Desulfomonile tiedjei DSM 6799: one gene and its partner. The protein of the gene in region 1 binds, or shares a complex with, the protein of each later gene. Links are inferred from orthologs where the notes say so. Each region holds a gene or a part of one and is shown in the gene's direction. Other genes may lie near its edges. The genes, in order: secA and secY.

Region 1 (8,096 bases):
CACTGCAGTCATAAATACTGAAGCCAAATAGTTAGGGTCCAGCTCCAACGGTGCGGCGAAATTAATGAGACGATTTTCCGAACTCGCAGGAATAAAGTCGCCGGTGAATGCTGCATAAGCAAAAGCAGGTGCCAATTCGTTGGCCTTGTGCCAGTCCAGGATTGCGGCAAGCACCCTGCCGCTGCGAATGTATGCATTACCTCGGTTCACGTGAGCAGCATAGGATTTCGGATTCTTTCGTATCATTTTCGACCAGTGCTGCACAGCAAGTTCGAGATCTCCCGAATACGCAGCCGCTACACCATGATCGAAATCACCTGCCGCAAATCCAACGCAGGAACCATATGCAGTTAGAAGCAAGGCCAGAAGCACTACAGCGAAACGCCAGAACCGACGTTGAGAGTGAAACCGAAAAAACATTCCCAAATCCGATACGTTGCAGAATTTTGTGTATGTCAGATTTTTCATGATAACACAGGGAAAAGATCTCTGCCAGGAATTAACGATTCACGGCAAACATGCGGATATTTAATTGACTTTTCGATTACCACCATGATATCATAAGAAACCCTGAAAAATACAGGGCTGATGCAAGGTCGAGAGCCCGGCCATTCACCTGGATTCAGATTAGAAAGCCGGGCTTTCGTTTGTTCTGATTTTGTAAAAAGGAGGTTGGGGATGCCAGCATCCAAAAAGATCATGGAATTCATGCAGAGATCCTCCTGGATCAGGAAGATGTTCGAGGAAGGCGCTCGCTTGAAAAAAGAGCATGGAGCGCAAAACGTCTTTGATTTCAGCCTTGGAAACCCAAACCTTGATCCAGTTAAAGAAGTAAATGATGCAATCGTCCAGGCAGCAATGGACTTTACTCCCGGAGTTCACGGGTACATGCCGAATGCAGGCTTTCCTGCAGTCAGGGCTGCAGTGGCTCAAAAGATTCGAGAAGCCGAAGGAGTCGAAATAAACGAGAATTCCATCGTGATGACCGTCGGAGCAGGCGGCGGGCTCAATGTGACCCTGAAAACCATTCTGAATCCAGGTGATGAAGTTATCGTTCCCAAGCCGTATTTTGTGGAATATGTTTTCTATATCGATAACCACGGCGGGAAAACTGTTCTGGTGCCTACACTATCCGACTTTTCCCTGGATCTCGACGCTATTGCGCAGGCAGTCACTCCGAATACCGCGGCGTTGTTGATCAATTCTCCCAACAATCCCACCGGCAAGGTATATACAGAGCAGCAGATCAATGACCTGGCTCGGTTGCTCGAGAAGAAGAGCGCAGAAATCGGTCGAGCCATCGTGCTTATTTCCGATGAACCGTACAGAGGCATTATTTATGACAATATTGCGGTACCCAGCATTTTGAAAGCGTATTCCAACAGCATCGTCGTGACTTCGTTTTCAAAAGATCTTTCTCTCCCCGGCGAGCGACTCGGTTATATTGCCATGAATCCCAAAATGGACGATGCAGCATCGACCATTGACGGCCTGGTCCTTGCGAACCGTATTCTTGGATTCGTAAATGCTCCTTCGTTGATCCAACGGGCAGTGAAGGGAGTTCTGACGAATCTGGTGGACGTTTCGGTGTACCGTCGGCGACGAGATCGGCTTTACAGTTCCCTTGTCGATGCCGGATATGACTGTGTGAAACCCGAGGGGGCTTTCTATCTTTTTCCGAAGTCGCCCATAAGCGATGATGTGCAATTTGTAGCTAATCTGCAGAAGAAGCTGATATTGACTGTTCCCGGTACGGGATTCGGAGCTCCCGGGTATTTCCGCATAGCGTACTGCGTGTCTGACGAGACTATCGAAGGCTCACTCAAGGGATTTCGAGAAGCGATTAAAGAAATCTGATCACTGCCGGGCCGGAACTGCCTAACGCCTCAGTTGCAGTTCCAGCTCGTGCACCTTGGATCCTACCTCCAAAAGATATGCTTTTTGCGTCGTGAGTATTTCTTCCAGCTCTTTAATTCGTTTATTGAGTGCCTGCACTTCTTTACCGGATTCTGGTTGCGGTTGGGGCTGCGCTTGAGGTTGGGGTTGTGTTTTCATGGCCGCTATGGCTTGACGATCCGATTCCACTCCGGTCTTGAGATTTGACAGACCCTGCTCCAGCGGAGTCAACTGATCTTTGAGTTCCGCGACAGCCGCTTCTTTCAATTTGGGCAATGTCTTCTTCACGGCATTGACGATCTTGGAATTGTTCTCCTGGATATCTTTGCGGACATCCGCAAGTCCTTTAGCCAGATCGTCTACATTCTTGGACACTCCAGCCATGTGCTTCTTCAAAGCCGGGACTTCTCGCGCTGCTGCGCCTGCCTGCCGTGATTCTGCATCCAGTTTCTTGTTGAACTCTGAAATAGACCCTTCCAGGCTCTTGATCTTCTTGCCCACTTCTTCGCGTTCTTTTTGCGCTTCCTGAGCCCAGTCGCGGAATTCTTCAAGCTTGTTGTTGACCGGGTCCACCTTGGTCTTTATAGCTTGCTGCATACGATCTTGCTGGTCTTCGATCCTCTGGATATCGGCGCTGAAGTCTTTTGGTGGCGAGAATTTCCCGGCCATTTCCTTCAGGTCTTTTTCCTGTTTCTGCATTCTTTTTTCCAGGTCAGCTATCTTTTGTGCGAGCCCGGCGGTATCTTCCGAACAGCCCAGCAACAGCAGAGAAGCAATTATTACCAAGACATATAAAGCACTTCGGCGGGCGCTCATGGGAGACCTCCCAACGCGTTTTTTGGGGCATCATACCAGATTGAGCACGAAACGCAAGAATTTACAGACTATTAAATTCAAAAGATAACATCCGGCTTCGGCAAGATATTCCATCCTATTAGAAATTTAGTCATTGAATTGCTTCTCTAGACGATCCAAGGGAAAATTTCCTCGACCCGGAATGCTCCGGACCGGACACTACCTGAGGGTTAGAGCGCCTCCGGACTCCAAGTTGACAGCCAATTTAGGCTGTGCTAGAGATTTCCATGTTCAGCGGACTTGTGTCCCCTTTCGCGTGAAGAAGGTCACTTTTTCATATCTTGATAACTTTCAACGAGAACTCGGGGCCCGGTTTTTTGTCTTGTAGGAAAGATGAGCGTACGATTCGATTCCATGCTCCGATCATATTATTACCCAATTCGTATAAGGAATGAACATGTTTGCGGCAATCGCGAGAAAGCTGTTCGGCAGCAAGAACGAGCGGGATCTTAAGAGACTGGATCCGCTGGTTCGGGCTATTAATGAACTTGAGCCTCAGATGAAGAGTCTCTCTTCTGAAGACATGAAGGCCAAGACCAGTGAATTCAGGGAGCGGCTTGACCGTGGAGAAGAACTGGACGAATTGATTCCCGAGGCCTTTGCATTGGTGCGGGAGACGTCCGTACGGACGCTGGGAATGAGGCATTTTGACGTTCAGCTCATTGGAGGCATTGTTCTTCATCAAGGGAAAATTGCCGAAATGAAGACAGGTGAAGGTAAGACCCTCGCTGCAACGCTGCCGGTTTATTTGAATGCTCTCACCGGCAAAGGTGTGCACGTGGTCACGGTGAACGATTACCTTGCCCGCCGTGACGCGGAATGGATGTCGGCTATTTATCATTTTCTGGGATTGTCCGTCGGCGTGATCGTGCACGATTTGAGTGATGAGGAGCGAAGGATTTCCTACAATTCTGATGTTACCTATGGCACGAACAATGAATTCGGATTCGATTATCTCCGTGACAACATGAAATTCGCGCTCCAGGATTATGTTCAGCGCGATCTCCACTATGCAATCGTAGACGAGGTGGATAGCATTCTCGTTGACGAGGCCCGGACGCCGCTCATTATTTCCGGTCCGACCCATGAGAATACTGACCGGTATTACCGGATCAATCGGGTAATTCCGGGGCTTCACAAGGAGAGTCACTACACGATAGACGAAAAGGCACGCAGCGTGGTCCTCACGGAAGAAGGCGTTGCCAAAGTTGAAAAAGCTCTCAATGTAACCAATTTATACGATCCGGGTAACATGGAAACGCTCCATCACGTGAACCAGGCATTGAAAGCTCATACACTTTTCAAGAAAGACGTGGATTACATCGTCAAGGACGGGCAGGTCATCATCGTTGATGAATTCACCGGTCGTCTTATGCCCGGTAGACGTTATTCAGACGGCCTTCATCAGGCACTTGAAGCAAAAGAAGACGTACGCATCGAAAACGAAAACCAGACGCTTGCTACGATAACCTTCCAGAATTATTTCCGTATGTACGACAAGCTGGCCGGCATGACAGGAACAGCGGATACGGAAGCAGCCGAATTCAAGAAGATCTACAATTTGGATGTGGTCGTCATTCCTACAAATCTTCCCATGATTCGCCAGGACAATCCGGATCTCATCTATAAAACCGAGCAAGAGAAATTCGATGCAGTTATCGAAGAAATCCGGGATTTGTACCAAAGGGGACAGCCTGTACTGGTTGGCACCATTTCCATCGAGAAATCGGAGTATCTCGCGCGAAGGTTGAAGAAGCTCGGCATTCCCCACAATGTGCTCAACGCGAAAAACCATGCCTTGGAAGCTGAAATAGTAGCTCAAGCCGGAAGATACAAAGGGGTCACCATATCCACGAACATGGCCGGTAGAGGTACGGACATTATCCTCGGCGGTAATCCCCGCTTCCTTGCGTTAGCCCGAAGCAAGAATCCTCAAGATTCCGAGGAGTTCTCCAAATTACTGGGGGAATTCAAGAATCAATGCGAAGATGAAAAACGAAATGTTATAGCCGAAGGCGGGCTCCACATTCTCGGCACGGAACGTCACGAATCGCGTCGAATCGATAACCAGCTACGGGGTCGGTCGGGAAGACAGGGCGATCCGGGCTCTAGCCGCTTTTATTTGAGCCTGGAAGACGATCTCATGCGTATTTTCGGTGGGGATCGCGTGAAAATGATCATGGAACGCGTGGGAATGGAAGAAGGGGAACCCATCGAACACCGCTATACCACCAAAGCCATAGAAAACGCCCAGAAAAAGGTGGAGGCACACAACTTCGATATCCGTAAACATCTCCTGGATTTTGACGACGTCATGAACAAACAACGTGAAGTCGTCTATTCTCAACGCCGTTTCATTCTTGGCGGACAGGATCTGAAAGAGACTATCCAGGATATGATTCAGGATATCGCAGAAGATCTGGTGGATCGATTCTGCGATCCGAAAACCCATTATGAGGAATGGGACATTGCTGCCCTCAAAGAGGCGCTTTGGGGCCAATTCGGCATACGCTTCGATTTTGAAGAGCTTCCTTCCACTCAGGACACTATTGCAGGAATAAGAGATGTTGTGGTCGAAGGCGCTCTCAAAGGTTATGTGCGTAAAACCGAGGAAATCACTCCGGAGATCATGCAGCAACTGGAAAAGTTCATTATGCTTCAAGCCGTTGACAATCAGTGGAAAGACCATTTGCTCAGCATGGATCACCTGAAGGACGGTATCGGACTGCGAGGATACGGTCAAAGAGATCCCTTGAAAGAGTATCAGCGCGAAGGATACGAATTGTTCCTGGACATGAGTCAGCGCATAAAGGAGGAGACAATCCGCAATCTGTTCCTGGTAAGGATCGCCTCTTCCGATGAAGTAGAAGAGCTCGCGCCCCAAAAAGAGCAGGAAATCGTCCTGTCCCACGGCGGAGATTCCTCCGGTGAGTCAAAGGCAAAGCCGGTGCGAAGGCAGGCTGAGAAGATTGGTAGAAATACCCCGTGTCCGTGCGGTTCTGGAAAAAAATACAAAAAGTGTTGCGGTAAAGCTGCTTAGTTCATATTCTCCCGGCCGGAATCCCTCCGGCCGCATTGCCTTTCCTTCCTTTTTCGGTTATAGACTCAATCCTGTTCCCGGCAGTGGAACGTGAATTCCCCGAGCGAGGTGATTACCATTATCTCCTATCAACGAGACCGGTTCGTTACCACAGAGGAACTCTGTTTTCCGTTCATCGGAGATGTTGGCGGTACAATCCGAGGCTACAGGATCTTCACCGCCTGCCGTACGTGTGGCGACAAAATTTTCAGGATTGAAGATCATCTTGATCGTCTGTATTACTCGGCGGCGTCTATCTACATGAAACCTCCCATGAATCGGGATTCTCTGAGAACGCTTCTGTACGCATTGATTCAAGAAAACAGGAAAGCCGGATTCAAGGACGACCTGCTGATAGATATCATTTTTAGCGGTGGACTCGAAGATCACACCATGGCTCAGTCCGGCAGCAGCGCATACCTGTATATTGCCGTCAGAGAATTGATTGTTCCCCCTTCGGAATACTATGAAAAAGGCGTGGCGCTCGCAACGTGCTCCTATATGAGGATGTATCCGGATGTGAAATTGCTCAATTACATGGGCGCTATAATGGCACATCAGACAGTTGTGCCGCTCCACAATGCGTACGATGTAATATTCATCTATCCGCCTGATGGGGTTACCATCCTTGAAGGTTCCACCTTTACGGTATTCTTTGTGAACGCTGAAGGAACAGTCGTAACCCCCCCTTTGGATGGTAAAATCCTGGACAGCGTCACCAGAAGAGTAGTACTTCAAGTCCTGCAACAGAGCGGGAAAATCCGGCTCAAGGAAGATCGGGTGCGGTTGGACGAACTTGAAACCTATCCCGAAGCTTTCATGGTTTCCACAACTCGAAACGTGCTCCCGGTAGTTCGCATCGATGACCGCATTATAGGATCCGGGCAGCCGGGACCAGTGACGCGGGAGATCATGCATCTGGTCGAACAGTATGTAACAACCTTTTCTCTGCAACAATAATAGGAGGCGTGTCGCGCATTGGCAGTACAGTCATGCGAAATCCATATAGTTCACCATACTGAACTTGAATTTACCTTCTGATTCCGTCGCTATGGTCAATTCACATCTGAAATTGTTGTCCTAACTGTAGCGATGTCTTAAGTGTGGTTATTCACAATTTCTCTTGACAGAAGACCGTATACCGCAATATGCTGATGCTACCATTATTTTGCTTGTCCCAAATTCCACCACAAGAACTGTTATTCTCCCGTTCGGGCTGAATACTGATTCCCAACCATTCTTAGGAGGGATCGCATGAGCATTCCAGACAAGATCCAGACTTGGCAAATGATAAAAGGTCCGGTCTTTGATAAAGAGGCCGGAAAGATTACTGCTCCCGGTGTTATGGAGCGGACCGAAATTCCCGTTCCCGAACTCGATAAAGGCGAGGTCCTGGTGGAAATCGCAGGATGCGGAGTTTGCCACACGGACATGTCCTATTTTTACGACGGAGTCCCAACCGTTACGAAGCCCCCTTTGACGCTGGGCCATGAGATTTCGGGTACGGTTGTTGCCGCGGGTCCAGGGGGAGAGTCCTGGATGGGCAAGAACGTCATCGTCCCTGCAGTTATGCCCTGCAATAATTGCGATATTTGCGCAAAGGGTAGAGGCAATCGATGTCTCGCTCAGAAGATGCCGGGCAGTTCGCTGGGGATATACGGCGGTTTTGCAAGCCACATTCCCGTTCCCTCGGAAGATCTGTGCGTGATTGAAGATTTGAAAGGCCGCCCTCTCGAGAATTATGCCGTTGTAGCAGATGCGGTTACGACTCCTTATCAGGCGGCAATCAGGGCCGAAATCTCGGCAGGCGATCCTGTTCTCGTTACAGGCCTCGGCGGAGTGGGCATGTACATGGCTCAGATGGCCAAAGGTTTTGGCGGGAAGCCTGTTATAGGTATCGACATCAATGACGAGAAGCTCCAGAGAGCTCTTAAACTTGGCGCGGTGGACTACGTCATCAACAGCAAAGGTAAGGACTTCAAAGCGATACAGGAAGAATTCCGGGCAATTGCGAAAGAAGTTGGAATCAAACCGAATATCGGCTGGAAGATTTTCGAGTGCACCGGAGTAGGCGCCGCTCAAGAGTTGGCTTTAGGGTTTCTGGGATTTATCGGCAAGCTGGTGATTGTGGGGTTCGGCACCCAGAAGACTTCCTACATGATGAGCAGACTCATGGCTTTCGATGCTGAGGTGATCGGCACGTGGGGATGTTTGCCGAAGTACTATCCTCAGGTACTCGAGATGGTACAGTCCGGAAAAGTTCAGA
Region 2 (7,875 bases), 2.5 Mb from region 1 along the record:
AGCGGTGGTGGTCAGAACACGTCGCTCGGTCCGAAGGCCTGACGGGTCGTACATCCGATTCGATGACAACTCCGCTGTGCTGATAAACAATCAGATGGAACCCATAGGTACCCGTATATTCGGACCGGTGGCCCGGGAACTGAGGGCCAAGAAGTTCATGAAGATCGTGTCCTTGGCGCCGGAGGTCCTGTAACATGGGTAATATAAAGAAGAACGACAAGGTTAAAGTCATATCGGGCAAAGAAAAGGGTAGACAGGGGAAAATCCTCAAAGTCCTTGGCGAAAAGGATGCCGCTCTTGTGGAACGGCTGAATTTAGTAAAGCGTCACACCAAAGCTGGTAGAGCCGGTCAACAGGGCGGGATTGTGGAAAAGGAAGCTCCCATCAAACTGTCAAAGCTCATGCTGGTGTGCCCGAAATGTTCCAAACCCACCCGAACCGGTTCCCGAGTCCTGGATGACGGCAAAAGGGTCCGGTACTGCAAGAAATGTTCGGAACAGTTAGAGAGCTAGAGGAAAAGTTATGGCGTCGCGGCTCAAGGAATACTATCAACAGAACATAGTCCCGGCCTTGATGGAGAAATTCAAATACTCCAATCCCATGCAGGTGCCCGTACTGAAGAAAGTTGTCGTCAATATGGGACTGGGCGAGGCAATCCAGAATCCGAAAATCCTGGACAGCGCTCAGCAGGAAATGGCAGTGATCACAGGTCAGTGGCCGGTTTTGCGGAAAGCCAGAAAATCCATTGCATCTTTCAAGCTGCGGGAAGGCATGACCATCGGGTGCAAAGTGACCCTCAGGCGTGATACGATGTTCTTTTTTCTGGATAAACTGATTAACGTGGCTCTGCCCAGAGTGAGGGACTTCCGTGGCGTGAACCCCAAAGGATTTGACGGCAGGGGTAACTTTTCCATGGGCATAAAAGAGCAGATCATTTTCCCGGAGATCAACTACGACAAAATCGAGAAGATTCGCGGTATGAACATTACCATCGTGACCACCGCGAATACCGATGAAGAGGCACGGGAATTGCTGACTAACCTGGGTATACCCTTTAGAAAGTAGAAAACAGCCTCCAAGGAGGAATCGTGGCCAAAATATCTATGATGGTGAAGGCGGCAAGGCCCCAAAAATTCGAGGTGAGACAGTACAATCGGTGCCACATCTGTGGAAGACCTCGTGCATATTACCGGAAATTTCATCTGTGCCGCATATGTCTGAGAAATGAGGCTCTTAAGGGCAACATCCCGGGCATGGTCAAATCGAGCTGGTAGGAGACTGCTGAGATGAGCATGACTGACCCCATAGCGGACATGTTGACGCGTATTCGCAACGCGAAGCAGGCACGCAAAGAACAGGTGACGATCCCTGCCTCCGACCTCAAGATCGGGATAGCCCAGATTATGAAGGAAGAGGGATACGTAAAGAAATACAAGGTGATTCGTTCCACAAAGAACAAACAGGGCGTCCTGAAAGTGACCCTTCGGTTCGACGACGAAACACAGTGCGTAATCGAAGGACTCCAGAGAGTGTCCCGTCCCGGCCGCCGCGTGTACGTAGGCCATGAACATGGTATCAAAAGCCATGGCGGGGTGGGTATTCTCATTCTCTCGACGTCTCAGGGAGTTATGACCGACAAGGAGGCGCGCCGCCGCCGAATTGGAGGCGAGGTGCTTTGCAGCATCTGGTAACGGAATTGATTGAGGAGCTTGAGACATGTCCAGAATAGGCAAGGCCCCGATACCCATTCCTGAAAAGGTGAAGGTTACACTGACACCCCCGAACATCAGCGTTGAAGGGCCGAAAGGGGCGCTTAACTTGTCCTTTTCAGACCTGGTAACCGTAGACCTCCAGGACTCGTTCATCAAAGTGTCCGCTGCGTCGGATCATCGCAAGTCACGAGCTATGCACGGTCTGATGCGGACACTCATTAATAACATGGTCGTCGGAGTTACCGCGGGGTTTACGAAATCCCTCGAAATTCAAGGCGTCGGTTATCGCGCTGAAACAGACAAGCAGACGCTTACCCTGAATGTGGGGTATTCCAATCCGGTGGTGGTCCCCATACCGGAAGGTCTCACTATAGAGGTCGAAAAGAATACGATTATCCACGTCCGGGGAATAGACAAACAGCAGGTCGGTGAAATGGCCGCTCGGATTCGGCGTGTGAGGAAGCCCGAGCCTTACAGAGGCAAAGGTATTCGGTATCTCGGGGAGCAGGTGAGACGTAAGGTCGGCAAGGCCGGAGGCAAGTAGCGCATCCTTGAATCAAGGAAACGCCCTGGTAACTGTCGACGCAAAAAAACTGCTCCAGGCGTGGAAGAGGAACCAAGATGAGTAGTATCACGGACAAAGTGGAATCGAGAAAAAAACGAACCAGCCGAATCCGTCATAAATTAGCGGATAATCGAGACCGGCACCGATTAACTGTTTTTCGGTCAAACAAGAATATATTCGCTCAGATTATAGACGACAGAAAGGGAGTGACCCTGGTCCAGGCCTCGACATTGGATAAAGGATTCCGGAGAAAAGCGGGCGATCCTTTTAACAAAGACACTGCACGTGAAGTCGGACGCAGACTTGCGGCTCGAGCCATAGAAGCCAATGTCACAAAAGTGGTCTTCGACAGAGGTCCGTACCTTTATCACGGGAAAGTCAGAGCTTTGGCCGACGGAGCCCGTGAAGGCGGATTGGTTTTCTAGACTTCAAGAAGGAGGATTAGCTGTTGCTCAACAGATCGGATGTGGCAGCTGAAGGAGAATTGAAAGATCGCGTTGTTCACCTGAGCAGGGTCGCGAAGGTCGTGAAAGGTGGACGCAGATTTTCATTTAGTGCTGTTGTCGTCGTGGGAGACGGCCAGGGACGAGTCGGGTACGGACTCGGAAAAGCAAACGAAGTCCCGGAAGCCATCCGTAAGGGAGTGGAACGAGCCAAATCCTCCCTGGTGGAAATCCCCATTGTGAACGGCACGGTTCCCCACGAAATTACCGGAGAGTATGGCGCAGCAAAAGTTCTCCTCAAGCCGGCCGGTTCCGGAACCGGAGTCATCGCCGGCGGCGCTGTTCGTGCAGTCATGGAAGCTGCAGGCATTCGCGACATCCTCACCAAATGTATTGGCACAAACAATCCGCATAATGTGGTGAAAGCGACATTTGAAGGCCTGAAAGGACTGCGGACCCAACAGCAGATTGCGAGAAAACTCGGAAAACTGGGGCCGAGCGAAGAAGAGTCCGATAAGGGAGAGGAGCTGGTTCCCAATGCTTAAGGTGACGCTTATACGAAGCAAGATAAAAAGCACGGAAAAACAGCTGGCCACAGTACGAGGTTTAGGGCTAAGGAAAGTCAATCAGAGCCGGGTGCTCCAGGATACAGCCGCAATCAGAGGCATGATTGACAAAGTGAGCCATCTGGTGCAAGTCGAAGAGGTTGCGGAATAGTTCCGCTCCAAACGGAGAAGATATGGATCTGTCAAATCTCAAAGGACCTAAGAAGCAAAAGCGCAAGAGAGTTGGGCGTGGAGAAGCTTCCGGCCTGGGAAAGACCAGCGGAAAAGGTCATAAAGGTCAGAAGGCCCGTTCAGGCGGCGGAGTGTCACCCGGTTTTGAAGGTGGACAGATGCCTCTCCAGCGGCGGCTGCCCAAGAAAGGCTTCACGAATATATTCAAGATCCACTACAACATAGTGAATCTGAAGGATCTCGTCCAGTTTGAGTCGGGTGCGGTCATCACTCCGGATTCCTTAAGAGAAAAAGGAATCGTGAAACGGAGTGGACCGATAAAATTGCTTTCACAGGGTGATGTGTCCGCTGCGTTCACGATCATGTTGGATCGGACGAGTACGGCAGCCAGAAAGAAAATCGAAGCCGCCGGCGGTAAAGTGGAAATCGCATGATGGTCAGTGTCCGGTCTGTTGACGAACCAAACAGGCCATTTACGAGGAGATTCCCGTAGTGATTGGCTCTATCGGCAATATAGCGAAAATACCGGAACTTAAGCGCAGGGTTATTTTTACGCTTCTGATGCTTTTCGTCTATCGTCTGGGAGTTCACATTCCGGTCCCGGGGATTAATACCGCCGCGCTGAGGGATTTTTTCGGAAAATATTCGCAGACACTGTTCGGGGTTATCGACATGTTCACCGGCGGCGCCATGGAGAACTTCTCCGTGTTTTCGCTGGGAATCATGCCTTATATTTCTGCTTCTATCATACTCCAGCTCCTTACGGTGGTTGTGCCCCATTTGGAGAGACTCTCCAAAGAGGGCGAAGCGGGTAGAAAGAAGATCACCCAGTACACCCGGTACGGAACTGTGGTGCTGGCTTTGATACAGGGATTGGGCATAAGTGTAGGCCTGGCCAAGAGCGAGGGCATGGTCTACATGTCCCCAACTGCCTTTGTCTTGCTCTCCATGATCACTCTCGCTGCAGGCACGGCGTTCATCATGTGGCTCGGTGAGCAGATGACTGAGCGGGGTATCGGTAACGGGATATCATTGATCATTTTCGCCGGTATTGTGGCCAGGATGCCTTCAGCTCTGGGACACACCGTTCAGCTCGTGCAGACGGGCGATATCGGTTTCCTCGTGCTACTGCTGCTCCTGGTGATCATGATAGCGGTGATCGGCATAATCGTGTTTGTGGAACGCGGGCAGCGCAGGATTCCCGTGCAGTATGCAAAACGGGTGGTGGGCCGGCGCGTGTATGGGGGGCAAAGCACTCACCTGCCTCTCAAGGTGAACACTGCCGGAGTTATTCCTCCGATTTTTGCATCTTCACTCATTATCTTCCCTGCCACGATTGCTCAGTTTCTGAATGTCCCGATTCTCACGTCCATCACGAGCTATCTGAGGCCCGGAAGCTTTCTGTATGAGACGATCTTTGTGGCCCTGATCATATTCTTCTGCTACTTCTACACGGCGGTTACGTTCAATCCCGTTGATGTTGCAGAAAACATGAAGAAATACGGTGGTTATATTCCGGGAATACGACCCGGGAAAAAAACCGCTCAGTACATAGACAAGGTGTTGACGAGAATCACGTTCGGGGGAGCGATCTATGTTTCAGTAGTGTGCGTTCTTCCGTCGATCCTCATATCGCGTTTTAACGCGCCCTTTTACTTCGGAGGAACCTCGCTCCTGATTGTTGTGGGTGTCGCTCTGGACACGTTGACTCAAATCGAGTCCCACATGATCCAGCGGCATTATGAAGGTTTCATCCGTTCGGGCCGGATTAAGGGACGGCGGTAATACCGCATCCCTATACTAAATAAGGAAGGTACCATGAGAATCGTTTTGTTGGGTGGACCAGGTTCGGGTAAGGGCACGCAGGCGAAGAAACTCACAGATACGCTCGGCGTCCCGCAGATTTCAACAGGCGACATCTTCAGAGCCGCGGTAAAAGAGGGCACCCCCATGGGCCTGAAAGCGAAAGGCTACATGGAGCAAGGCGAGCTGGTTCCTGACGACGTGGTCATTGGAGTCGTGGAAGAACGACTCACCAAACCCGATCTGGACAAAGGTTATATGCTTGACGGTTTTCCTCGTACCGTAGGCCAGGCAGAAGCACTGGACAAAATTCTTGCCGGCCAGTCAAAAGGTATAGATCACGTTGTGCTCGTGGATGTTCCTGATGAGGAGCTCGTGAAAAGATTATCGGGTCGTCGCACCTGCAAGAATTCGGAATGCGGCAGAATGTATCACGTCATGTTCAATCCCCCGAAGAAAGAGGGAATCTGTGATGCGTGCGGTTCCGAGCTGTATCAGCGGGCGGATGACAGCGAAGCGACCATAAGAGAGAGACTGGGAGTGTACAATTCTCAGACCGCGCCTCTTATCGATTACTACGATCGAAAAGGGTTGCTCAGAAAAGTCGAAGGCGTAGGCCCCATCGACGAGATCTTTGCCTCCATTCAGAAGGTCTTGAAGTAGGGACCCGTCCCGGGAAGAGGAGGGCCCATGAAAGTACGGGCATCAGTTAAGAGAATTTGTGATAAGTGTAAAATCATTAAACGAAAAGGCACCGTTCGGGTGATCTGCGAGAACCCGAAGCATAAGCAACGCCAGGGATAACCTTGGTAGGATTCGTCTTTTCGCCAGGAGGAGACCGTGGCGCGTATCGCGGGGATTGACCTTCCCAAAAACAAGCGTCTTGAAGTGGCGCTGACATACATTTACGGAATTGGACGGGCTACAGCTCGACAAATACTTGAGGAAACCGGTCTGGATCCGAATATGAAATCGGATGCCCTCAGTGAAGTCGATGTCGCCAAGATCCGCGAGACATTGGACCGCTCATATAAGGTTGAAGGAGATCTTCGCCGTGAAGTGAGCATGAATATTAAACGTCTTATGGATCTGGGATGCTATCGCGGATTACGGCATCGTCGCGGGCTACCTGTTAGAGGGCAACGTACTCATACGAATGCCCGGACAAGGAAAGGCCCCAGAAAGATGCAGATCGGCAAGCGCAAGTAGTCCAATCCATTAGACAAACCAGCCCGGTCACTCGGGCTGTTGCCAGCAATTGCCTGTGCGGATGCTGAATGAATTGCCCGTCCGGCGTTGCGTAGAATCGGCCCGACACAGGGTGCACGGAGAGGTCAATGCCAAGAAGGCGAGTAGTCCGAAAAAAGAAAGAAAAGCGTATTATCCCGAGAGGGGTGGCGCATATACAGTCCACATTCAATAATACCATTGTGACTATCACGGACCCTGAAGGAAACGTGGTGGCCTGGTCCTCCTCGGGAACACAGGGATTCAAAGGTTCCAGGAAGTCCACTCCATTTGCGGCTCAGCTTGCGGCCGAAGATGCTGCTCGCAAAGCCATGGAGCAGGGTATGAGAATCGTGGAAGTTTTGATAAAAGGTCCGGGCGCCGGCCGTGAGGCCGCTCTGCGTTCGCTGCAGGCAGCCGGATTTCAGATTTCTCTGATCAAGGACGTGACTCCCATTCCCCACAATGGATGTCGGCCGCCCAAGAGAAGAAGAGTCTAACCACAGATTTGAAGCACTAAAAGGAGACTGGTTTGGCACGATATCGAGAATCGGTCTGCAGATTCTGCCGCCGCGAAATGACGAAACTGTTCTTGAAAGGAGACCGGTGCTACTCGGACAAATGCTCCGTGGAGCGCAGGAATTATCCTCCCGGGCAGCATGGCCAGGGCCGGCCCAAACATACGGATTACGGAATTCAGCTTCGCGAGAAACAGAAAGTCAAACGTATCTATGGGGTTCTGGAAAAGCAGTTTCGTAATTACGTCGGGCTTGCGGAGCGTCAGAAGGGCGTTACCGGTGAAAATCTGCTCGTTCTGCTGGAGTCCCGCCTTGACAACATGGTTTACAGAATGGGATTCGCTTCGTCTCGGGCTGAGGCTCGACAACTTGTAACCCACGGACATATTCTTGTGAACGGACGGAAAGTAGACATCGTGTCATTCCGCATCAAACCCGGGAATGTGATCGAACTGAGGGAAAAGAGTCGAACCATCCCGTCGGTTGAAGAATCCCTCAAGACGGTCACCCGTCGCGGTGTACCGGAATGGCTGGATGTCGATGTTGCGAATTTCAAAGGCGTTGTCAAAGCATTGCCGACTCGCGAAGAGCTGCCTCCCACAATAAGAGAGCAGTTGATCGTAGAGTTTTACTCCAGGTAAACTGGAAACAACATCCTGTCAGTGGGACCGGGTCGCCTCGCCCGTTCGGACGTGGAGAATCGGGAGCCGGCAGGAATGCCGAGTTGCAGGCAAGTCATACGGATATTTTTCTGTATCGTGCACTTGAGGCAGACAGTTCAGCAAACGGCGAGCGGGAAGACCAGCCAAGAAAGCAGCCGCATTGAGATTTGTCCCTTAGGTTGAGGGTGAGCATGTGGCTCTTTAGATG

The links.
Region 2: the proteins of secA (region 1) and secY are in contact, whole or in part, in a crystal structure (PDB 3DIN), measured with the Thermotoga maritima proteins. The link is inferred for Desulfomonile tiedjei DSM 6799 from one-to-one orthologs. Residues at the interface, in WP_004082002.1 of Thermotoga maritima: Glu261, Ala262, Arg263, Lys300, Ala301, Arg302, Thr303, Ile304, Ile305, Leu323, Tyr324, Asp325, Pro326, Val329, Ser330, Tyr333, Ile336, Lys340, Phe345, Val349, Glu363, Phe364, Tyr374, Ser375, Gly376, Gly377, Glu393, Ile395, Thr482, Ser483; in WP_004081795.1 of Thermotoga maritima: Glu108, Gly109, Glu110, Glu111, Ala236, Glu237, Arg238, Arg239, Ile240, Thr241, Ile242, Gln243, Tyr244, Ala245, Arg246, Arg247, Val248, Thr249, Gly250, Arg251, Arg252, Val253, Tyr254, Gly256, Ala257, Ser258, Thr259, Tyr260, Leu261, Pro262.

Annotation. Positions count from the first base shown.
Region 1 is NC_018025.1:3,586,057-3,594,152, forward strand. Bases 2,835-5,991 are described here. They hold secA (preprotein translocase subunit SecA), read left to right. Parts: upstream 2,835-3,148; coding sequence 3,149-5,791; downstream 5,792-5,991. Other genes in these bases: DESTI_RS15195 (aminotransferase class IV), read left to right, coding at 5,882-5,991. In the rest of the region: DESTI_RS15170 (tetratricopeptide repeat protein), read right to left, coding at 1-468; DESTI_RS15180 (pyridoxal phosphate-dependent aminotransferase), read left to right, coding at 679-1,857; DESTI_RS15185 (coiled-coil domain-containing protein), read right to left, coding at 1,879-2,712; more of DESTI_RS15195, read left to right, coding at 5,992-6,790; had (6-hydroxycyclohex-1-ene-1-carbonyl-CoA dehydrogenase), read left to right, coding at 7,085-8,096. UniProt on the Escherichia coli protein: Required for protein export, interacts with the SecYEG preprotein conducting channel.
Region 2 is NC_018025.1:6,078,510-6,086,384, forward strand. Bases 3,160-6,095 are described here. They hold secY (preprotein translocase subunit SecY), read left to right. Parts: upstream 3,160-3,949; coding sequence 3,950-5,242; downstream 5,243-6,095. Other genes in these bases: rpsE (30S ribosomal protein S5), read left to right, coding at 3,160-3,265; rpmD (50S ribosomal protein L30), read left to right, coding at 3,258-3,437; rplO (50S ribosomal protein L15), read left to right, coding at 3,460-3,891; DESTI_RS26210 (adenylate kinase), read left to right, coding at 5,276-5,923; rpmJ (50S ribosomal protein L36), read left to right, coding at 5,951-6,064. In the rest of the region: rplN (50S ribosomal protein L14), read left to right, coding at 1-193; rplX (50S ribosomal protein L24), read left to right, coding at 195-512; rplE (50S ribosomal protein L5), read left to right, coding at 523-1,065; DESTI_RS26170 (type Z 30S ribosomal protein S14), read left to right, coding at 1,089-1,274; rpsH (30S ribosomal protein S8), read left to right, coding at 1,287-1,691; rplF (50S ribosomal protein L6), read left to right, coding at 1,717-2,256; rplR (50S ribosomal protein L18), read left to right, coding at 2,334-2,702; more of rpsE, read left to right, coding at 2,744-3,159; rpsM (30S ribosomal protein S13), read left to right, coding at 6,101-6,469; rpsK (30S ribosomal protein S11), read left to right, coding at 6,598-6,987; rpsD (30S ribosomal protein S4), read left to right, coding at 7,020-7,646. UniProt on the Escherichia coli protein: The central subunit of the protein translocation channel SecYEG. Consists of two halves formed by TMs 1-5 and 6-10.